Regions from separate parts of the Neobacillus sp. MER 74 genome, predicted to be linked through region 2. Evidence: riboswitches for the same ligand, from Rfam matches in the RefSeq annotation. Region 2 holds a riboswitch; each other region holds the start of a gene.

Region 1 (2,203 bases), on a different contig from region 2:
AAAAATAAGAAAGATAAGTTTTTGAACTTAGATTACTGTTTAGCTCCAGCGCCCTAGCGGCTAGTGTCCTTCGCTCTCCGCCCTACGATAAGTCAAGCACGAATGCGCCTCCGGCTCTTCGTGTTTCCTTTATCTCAGTTGGAGTGCTCCAGGCCATACGCCGCTGACCAGGGCGCTTGCGCTTTTCTTAATAAAAAGAAGGCGTGAGATGCTCACGCCTTTTATTCTGTCTGATCATTTAGTAATCGGGCAGTATCTCCTCGATACTCATCCTCGTTTTCTACACGATTTTTAAACGCTTCACGTACAACTAGGAATTCTTCGTCACCAACAGCTTCTTTCGCGTGTTTTTCTGTTAAACTGCCTTCCGGGAAGTTTCCTGGATGGTTTTTCTTTTTATGTTCAAAATGTTCTCCACGTGCCAATTACAACACTCCTTTCGTCTACGCAAGTATCATTCCCGAAACAGAGTGAAATAATTACTTTTTTAATTCCTTCCACAAAAAAGAAAAAGCTGAATGACAGAGGAATCCTTTTAATAGATTCAATCTTCACCAGCTTTTTGTTTGGTGGAGTCTGGCTTGCATATGCGATCCAAAAAATACCCTGCAAACACAATAAATGCAATCGGAATTGAAAAATTCAACACATGGATAAAGGTCATTGTATGAAATCACCACCTATTCTATAATATTAATAATATTCAGAAAATAATTTTGTTTTTTACATTATATGCCAATTTTCATAGTTTAGACAAATATTTAAGTTATATGTTGGAAAAGTATTTTGGTTTTGGTTAACGGAGGGAATAAACAACAAGGTTTTTTCCAAAAATTCACTATTTTGACAGATGGTGTTTGGATTAAAAGTCTTAATTGGGATATTTTTGTAGAAATATGGTATAATTTGCTATAATTAATTGTGTGAAAATTTAATCAATACGACAAATTACAACAACCAACTAAAATAGGACTAGATATAATATCAATAACGATTAAGTAAATTGTCCTATCGAATTCAGTGACTTAAGTTTTATTAAATGTCAGAAAAAGGCAAACCTGTTGAAAAGCAGGGACGCAAAGCCGAGGGTCTAAGGCAGGTTTTTTGCTAGGATGGCCGGGCTACCTGGAATACATTCTGTATTTTAGGAGTGAGTATAGTGGTTATTACGAAAAATGAATTTGAAGTAATCGATCAGGAATGGATTGCACTCATATTGGAAGCAAAGGACTTAGGGTTATCCATAGAAGCAGTTCGTGATTTCTTGGTCACAGAGAGATGATAAGACACACAAGGAAGTACAAAAAAAGCATTCTACACAAAAATAACTTTTTTGTAGAATGCTTTTCTTTTTCAATAAGATTGTTTTATTTCTACTTATCATTTTGATTAATTCGCCATTTGTTAAATTCAAGGAAATCTCGAAATTGTTCCTTAGAAACGCCCGAATTCATTGCGTCCTTGACTAGATTCATCCAATCAATATCTAGTTCCTCTTTATTAATCTCTTCATGTATCAAGTGATCCACAGGAATATTTAAAACAACAGCGATTTTTTCTAGAAACTTTATAGAAGGATTCTCTTGTTTGTTATTTTCAAGGTTACTTAAATAAGATTTAGCCACACCTGCTTGAGCAGCAAGTTCGGAAAGTGACATCTTTCTATCTAAGCGAAATTTTTTTACGCGATCACCAATCATTTGTCTCACACCCAATTATTATTCACTCTACATTAATTCTATCAAAAAGAATAAGAAAGCACCATATTAAGAACAAATTAATAAGGAAAATATGTACTTTATGAAATAATATAGATAAAGTATTTTTGAAAAAATATCAGGATAGAGTTATATTAAAAGTGTTGCCTATTGCGGCATGTTTTATAATTTATTAGTGGTATGTTTTTAGTCGAATAACAATTTTGATTTGCATACATAAAAATAAATAAAAAGGAAGGGGACCCTACAATAATGATTGTCCTTAAATCACAACGTGAAATAGAAGCAATGAAAAAGGCAGGGGAAATTCTAGCTGCCTGTCATAAAGAAATAGCTAAATTGATTAAACCAGGTATTACCACTTGGGAAATTGATGCCTTTGTGGAAGAATTTCTTAAGAAAAAAGGTGCGACTCCAGAACAAAAAGGCTATAAGGGCTATGAATATGCGACATGTGCAAGTATAAATGACGAAATATGCCACGG
Region 2 (2,203 bases):
CATTTGCATTAATCGCGAGGGAAGTAGAGTTCACCCATCCAGTGGCGGGTTTTCCTACCTCTTGCCACCCCTCACTGGTATACTTCATCACAGTAGCGTTATAATTGTTTGCTCCATCTTGATAAGAAACATAAGGAGTCCCTGCTGGATCCAGTGCAAAGGATACAAAACTTGCAGACCCTTTGGAGAAGCCTGGATTCCCTACTGCTTGCCACGCTTGGTTTGTGTATTTCATAAGCGTAGGTTTGTAGTCATTTCCTCCATCCTGATAACCTACATAAAGCGTACCTTCTCCATCCATCAAAAGTTTGGTATTGTTAACTGATCCAGCAGAGAAACCAGGAGTTCCTACTGTCTGCCAATTTGCAGATACCGTTTCTGCCTGGACTACTTGAATGAACCCGATACTGCCTGGAATTAATGTGAAGGTACACATACCCGCAACAATTACCTTCGAAATACTTTTTTTAAATCTTTTCAATTATTCCACCCCAACCCTATTTGAGATTCTCACTTACAACAACTTCATCTACTCATATGTAACATAGTATTTTCTCCCTTAAAATATTAAATGTTAGGTCCTCCTCTCTAAACTTATTTCCAATAGATATTTCCATGATTTTTCCTCATTTGGGTATTTTAGTATATAGCGAGGATAATAGTATTATAGCATCAGTCTATTAGTCCTACGAAAAAAACTTTCCAACATATTTCGATAGTATCATTGTAGTTCTATCGACATATTCAGTTAAATCGTAAACAAGATGAAGTGTTTTTCGGAAATGAAGTGAGTGACAGGATGAACATAATATAAATCTAGTGCTGGACCCGTTCTCCCCTTCCGTTTTGTTTCACTATATGTAATTAACTTATTTCGAAAAATAAAAAACAACCCCAAAAGTTGAGGTTGTTTAGAAAACGCTTTCAAATTATCGTTGTGATTCAAGGAGTCGATCTCCCCGTTTAGCTGCAACCATAAGACTCATTACTGTAAGCATAGAGAACGATCCAACAAATAAGCCTGCAATAAAGATAACCATAGTGTAACCTCCCAGAGTATATTCATAATCCGTCGTAAGGTGATCATATTCGGCAGCTGGCTGGCATAGTTTTAGAACCTTAGCCCCTTTAGTTTTGCGCCTCCACTTTTCAATGGATTTGCCCTTTCGTACGAACTATGTGTTTTTATTGATAATATACTAATTGTTTCTAGTAATAAATAGAGCAATTAACCTATTTATATGTTAATAATCTGGCAATTGCAAACCCTTTCACACATGATTCTGTTCGACAATGCCATAAAATTTGTAACTATTCATCGAACGAATTAAATATAACCGTTCATCCATACATGGTTAAATAGTGATAAGCAACCTGTTTCGGAAGTGGAGTGATACATATGGCAGAGAAAGAAGATGGGAGAAATTTCGGCAGGGGCTGCCTTTGGGGGATTCTTTTATCCATTCCTTTATGGGGAATCGTCTATTTTATCCTACGTAAAATCTTTCACTAAGGAGAGGCACTCTCGTTCCAATTGAAAAATAGTAAATAATAGATTGGTCCCCCCCTTGACATAAAAAGTCTAATAAGTGAATCTGTCGAAATATTTTGCATGTTATTTGCATATTTCTACTTTATTCTCCATCAATATTTGGTTATCATATAAAAAAGAAAACTGAAAGCGTTTACAAATATACTAAAAAACGGAACCGTGCATTACCAGATTTATCTACAACTAACACTAGGAGTGGATTTCATGGACAAGCAAGGGAATCTTTTATTAGGATTATTGTGGGGGACGTCTTTAAGTGTTCCATTATGGTTTGCGTTTTTCGGTTGGATTAAATTAGTTATTCAAATGATTCATTAATAGTGTACATATCAATATAATATAATACGTTTTAATGTACTAGATTCCAGTTCGCTATTCCCGTTTTATGCTAGGTTTTCAAAAAATCCACCATAAAGCGGGAGGATTTAGCATACAAAAAATATTTCATCTTAGGTATGAGGAACGATGATAAGTTACGATATTTTTTCCTGATACGCTGTTACACCAAGTGCAATCGCCCCGGTTAGCAAATATGGAAATAACACAAATTAAAGTGGCTCACTTTTGAAGTGATCACTCTGGCTCAAATTAATATTGACAATTACACCTAAAGCAATCGGGGTAATATCTTGATCATTTAACTTGTTAACT
Region 3 (2,203 bases), on a different contig from region 2:
GCCGAACCCTATTTAAAGGAAATTCAGCCCCTAACCATTCATAACTTAATGCCTCTTATTACCTGAGATTATTTAAACAATGACGCTGGAATATGAATCCCTGATGCCTCTAGGCGATCATAAAATTTGGGGCGGACACCAGTCGGTATAAGTTGTCCAATAATTTTCCCCTCAGAATTAATTCCTTTTTGTTTAAAGGAAAAGATGTCTTGCAGAACGATATTTTCTCCTTCCATTCCTTGAACTTCAGTAATATTGATAATTTTCCTTGTTCCATCCATTAAACGAGTTTGCTGGATAATCACATCGATTGCTCCTGCAATTTGCTCTCGAATGTCTTTAATAGAATTATTCAATCCTGCTAAAAGGACCATTGTTTCCAAACGGCTAATCATATCCCTTGGACTATATGAGTGCCCTGTAGCAAGTGAACCATCATGGCCAGAATTCATTGCCTGAAGCATATCAAGCGCTTCTCCACCACGGATTTCTCCGATAATAACACGGTCAGGTCTCATTCGTAACGATTTCTTGAGAAGCTCTCGAATCGAAATGGCTCTTTTACCTTTTATTTCGGAAGGTCGAAGTTCTAGTGAGATTACATGACCCTGTCCCAACTGAATTTCGGCTGCATCCTCAACCGTTACGATTTTTTCTTCATCAGGTATAAAATTGGAAAGGGCATTCAGAGTGGTTGTTTTACCAGACCTCGTACCACCGCTAACAAACATATTCAAGCGGGCTTTCACGCATGCATCTAGAAAAAATGCCATTTCCTCTGTCACTGTCCCAAAGTTGATTAGATCTTCAATTTTGTAGGGATCCTTTGAAAATTTCCTGATTGTAATGGCTGGTCCATTTAATGCAAGGGGAGGAATGAAGGCATTAACACGTAAGCCATTAGGCAGCCTAGCATCTACCATTGGCGAACTTTCATCGATTCTCCATCCAAGTGGGGCAAGAATTTTGTCTATCATTGTCTTGACATGTTCATTGTCACGGAATTGTATTGACGTTAATACCAATTTTCCTTTACGTTCACAGTACACCTGGTTAGGTCCATTTACCATAACCTCTGAAACATCTTCATCTAAAATAAGGGGATTTATGGGTCCAAAACAGGTTAAGTAGTCGATTAGTTTCCACCTCCATAAAAAAGAAATAGCCCCGCCTTTACCAAAGGGGGGATAGAATTCATAGAATATCCATAGATACATAGAACAACTATGCAGACATGAATATCCATTATGAAACACCCTAATCTTTCGGTAACTGGCTGGCTTAGTGTAAATGCACCTTAGCCCCTATAGCTTTGCGTCACTGATTTTCATCAGGTTTGCCTTTATCGAGAAACAGTGTTTATTTCCGACTGATCTCTTACTCATATAATAGTCCCTTTCTAAACAACCGAAAACCCAACTTATTTATTATTTTCTGTACAAGCAAATAGGTAATTATAACTATTTCTAATCGATCGTTCTACAAATGAATATTAAAAATCGTATACGATTCTTGATTTCAATAATTTTGGGCGTATCAATCACATTACCTTTACCCATACATAGGATGTAGAAGATACTATGAAAAAAGGGTGTTGAAAATGCCAGCAATTGTTGGAGTTGCACAGGTCATTACGCTTGGCAGCAGTTCTGTCTTCCATATTGGCGATGTATATAAAATTATGCCATTTTCTACCGCAAAAACATTTTCTGGCGCTGGTTCCTTTAACACTGGGGAAAGCTTACAACTTCAAAATAATGTAAGTTCCACTAATACAAGTGATTCAGATGTTTACGATCAAGGGATTGCACTTAATGCTTAATGAATGGGTGATTTTAAATGAACTTTTATATCCAGCAGTCCATTCAGATTAATTTCATAAAAATTGGCGGGATTACCAATTCCTCAGTCTTACAAATAGGTAGTGCTGGGATTATTAAACCGATGGCTCATTTATATAATACTGGCGGATTTACTGGACCTGCACCACAAACAATCAAATCTTCAGGCTCTTTATTAGGGACACCATCAGTTCCCCTACAAGCCGCAGTAAGAAAACAGGATAAATAGGCCGCCGATCTTATGATAATCAATACGTTTATTGGAGAAATAATTGTGAGGTGATTACATGTATCAGGATTATTCCCAATATCTTCAATGGCTGCAGATGTGTATTCAAGCTCAGGAGCAAAGAATTCAGTCT
Region 4 (2,203 bases), on a different contig from region 2:
AGACCCAAGACAAGAGAAACCGCATACCCATTATGCCGGCATCACCCCTGATGAGAATTATCTAGCAGTGGTTGAATTGGGTATTGATGCTTTAATTACTTATGCAGTCAACAGTGATGGGACACTTTCAAAAGCGCACTTTCTTCCATTAAAGGCTGGAAGCGGACCAAGACATTTAGTTTTCCATCCAAACCAAAAATTTGCATATATCATGACAGAGTTTAGTTCGGAAGTGATTGTTTTATCCTATCATTCGGAAAATGGTCGTTTTACAGAGAAACAATATATTTCTACGCTTCCTGAAGATTTCACCGAGAATAATCAAGGAAGCGCCATTCATATTTCATCTGATGGACAGTTTGTTTACGCGGGTAATCGTGGCCATAACAGTATTGCTGTTTTCCGTGTAGACCAAGAAACGGGAGAGCTTAGCTTTGTTGATCGCACCTCCACTGAAGGGGATTGGCCGAGAGATTTTATGTTCGACCCAACAGAGAAATTCATTGTGGCGTCGAACCAAGAGTCCAGTAACCTCGTCTTGTTTTCGCGTGATGAAAACACAGGAAAACTTGCATTGATTCAGGCTGATATCGAGGTTCCGTATCCGGTTTGTGTGAAGTTTTTAAATTATTAAAATTAAAAAAACAGCTTAACAAATTGCTCATTAATTTGTTAAGCTGTTTTTTTAATCAATTGAATATTGCGAAAATTAAACACCAAATTACCCCTCTTATTAATTATATTCCGGTTCAATAGTCTTTAATCCAAGGGAGCGATTTAGGAAATCCCTAATTTCATCAATAGAGAGTCCTATCTTTTTAGCTTCATTAATAAGATCTAACCATTCTGTATCAATATCTTGTTCAACGGTTAATGCAGACAAAATTAACCCTCCTAAAATGATTACTATTTTAGGTAACTCAGCCATCCTAGTTAAAAACCTTAGACCTGTAGCTTTGCGTCCCAATCTTTCGAAAGGTTTGCCTTTGTCATTCATAGTATTAAAGTATTATAGAATAAACTAATAGTACTATAGTCTTGATGGAAACTAAATGAAAATATTTCCAAAAAAATCGACAGGATTTCGACAAAAATTATATAAACCAATTAATCGTAGTTTAGAAGTTTTAAAACACATTTCTCACATGTTACCTGACCTATTTCAATAAATTTAATTTTTTTAAGGGTCTTCCTATTAATAATCCGTTCCTTGTTAAAGACTATACCGCATGCACAATGATAGGAATCCTTCACAATGTGAATCTTGTTTCTTTCTTTTATTAGTGGATATATCATGATTCCCCTTCTTTTCTAATTATTAGTTCCTAAAAAAGAACTTCTATTGTTCATTATAAAGAAATTGTAGAATTTTGTAAACGGAGAGGAGTTAATTTTACCCAGTGAAATTTCATTTACCTATAATACGAAAGTGGTAGATTATTGGATTATTTTAATGTGAATATCCCGGTTTGTTCTTTAAAAGGAACAATGGTAAAATGTAGATTAAGAAATAATAGTTAGTTAGGAGCAAGTATTTTGGATCATCAACCAATACAAGGTAGCTGTAGAATCGATAAGAAAAGAAAGACACAGAAACGATTTCTTTTCATAAAAGTTCTATTGATTATTTTATGGGGCCTATTTTTGTTGATTAATACCTGGACTGAGAGTATAGAGCGACTAATATATTTACATTCTTTTGGATTAAAGTGGGTTTCAAATCCTGATTTTTTGTCTTTTTTTTATTTTAATGATTTAACTTTGATTCATCCTGAATTTATTAAAATTAAATTAGGACATTTTGTTGGTTTTGCGATCATGGATTTTCTTCTCTTCAATCTAATAAGAAGTCACAAATATTCTATTGGCATATCCATTATTTTTGCGTTTTTTACAGAATTCCTGCAATTGTTTTTTGGTAGAGATGGACGGTTTTACGATTTAGTTATTGACTCATTCGGTATTGTATCGGTATTTTTTATATTAAAATTGCTTAATCGTGACAATAATAAGTAGGACGATTATTGTTAAGGGAGTGACTATTTGCCTTCAATGGATTTTTTGCAAGCTCAGGAAACTCTTAATTTCATGGAGTGGATTTTAAGAGCTGTAATTGGATTCTTCTTTATGCTCATTGTTGCTAAACTAATAGGACAGCGCGCGATTTCTCAATTAAGATTACTTGATTTCGTTATCGCCTTAG

What was found. A riboswitch is a leader RNA that binds a small molecule or an ion and turns the genes downstream of it on or off. The one in region 2 is predicted to bind cyclic di-GMP.
Region 1: it holds a riboswitch for cyclic di-GMP, as region 2 does, so the genes downstream of both, M3610_RS11250 (anti-repressor SinI family protein) here and M3610_RS24840 (DUF3789 domain-containing protein) in region 2, are expected to answer to the same signal.
Region 3: it holds a riboswitch for cyclic di-GMP, as region 2 does, so the genes downstream of both, M3610_RS03345 (TadA family conjugal transfer-associated ATPase) here and M3610_RS24840 (DUF3789 domain-containing protein) in region 2, are expected to answer to the same signal.
Region 4: it holds a riboswitch for cyclic di-GMP, as region 2 does, so the genes downstream of both, M3610_RS07165 (anti-repressor SinI family protein) here and M3610_RS24840 (DUF3789 domain-containing protein) in region 2, are expected to answer to the same signal.

Annotation. Positions count from the first base shown of each region.
Region 1 covers NZ_JAMAUV010000005.1:142,924-145,126, reverse strand. Annotated here, with positions in the region: gene M3610_RS11255 (hypothetical protein) at 222-425, opposite strand; cyclic di-GMP riboswitch class I at 1,042-1,129, shown strand; gene M3610_RS11250 (anti-repressor SinI family protein) at 1,160-1,282, shown strand; gene M3610_RS11245 (helix-turn-helix domain-containing protein) at 1,374-1,700, opposite strand; gene map (type I methionyl aminopeptidase) at 1,971-2,203, shown strand, end outside.
Region 2 covers NZ_JAMAUV010000029.1:22,321-24,523, forward strand. Annotated here, with positions in the region: gene M3610_RS24835 (OmpL47-type beta-barrel domain-containing protein) at 1-481, opposite strand, end outside; gene M3610_RS24840 (DUF3789 domain-containing protein) at 930-1,040, opposite strand; cyclic di-GMP riboswitch class I at 1,089-1,173, opposite strand; gene M3610_RS24845 (ABC transporter substrate-binding protein) at 2,101-2,203, opposite strand, start outside.
Region 3 covers NZ_JAMAUV010000001.1:675,605-677,807, forward strand. Annotated here, with positions in the region: gene M3610_RS03345 (TadA family conjugal transfer-associated ATPase) at 69-1,217, opposite strand; cyclic di-GMP riboswitch class I at 1,265-1,351, opposite strand; gene M3610_RS03350 (spore germination protein) at 1,601-1,822, shown strand; gene M3610_RS03355 (spore germination protein GerPB) at 1,840-2,070, shown strand; gene gerPC (spore germination protein GerPC) at 2,129-2,203, shown strand, end outside.
Region 4 covers NZ_JAMAUV010000003.1:98,950-101,152, forward strand. Annotated here, with positions in the region: gene M3610_RS07160 (lactonase family protein) at 1-634, shown strand, start outside; gene M3610_RS07165 (anti-repressor SinI family protein) at 734-883, opposite strand; cyclic di-GMP riboswitch class I at 912-995, opposite strand; gene M3610_RS07170 (VanZ family protein) at 1,537-2,016, shown strand; gene M3610_RS07175 (DUF421 domain-containing protein) at 2,053-2,203, shown strand, end outside.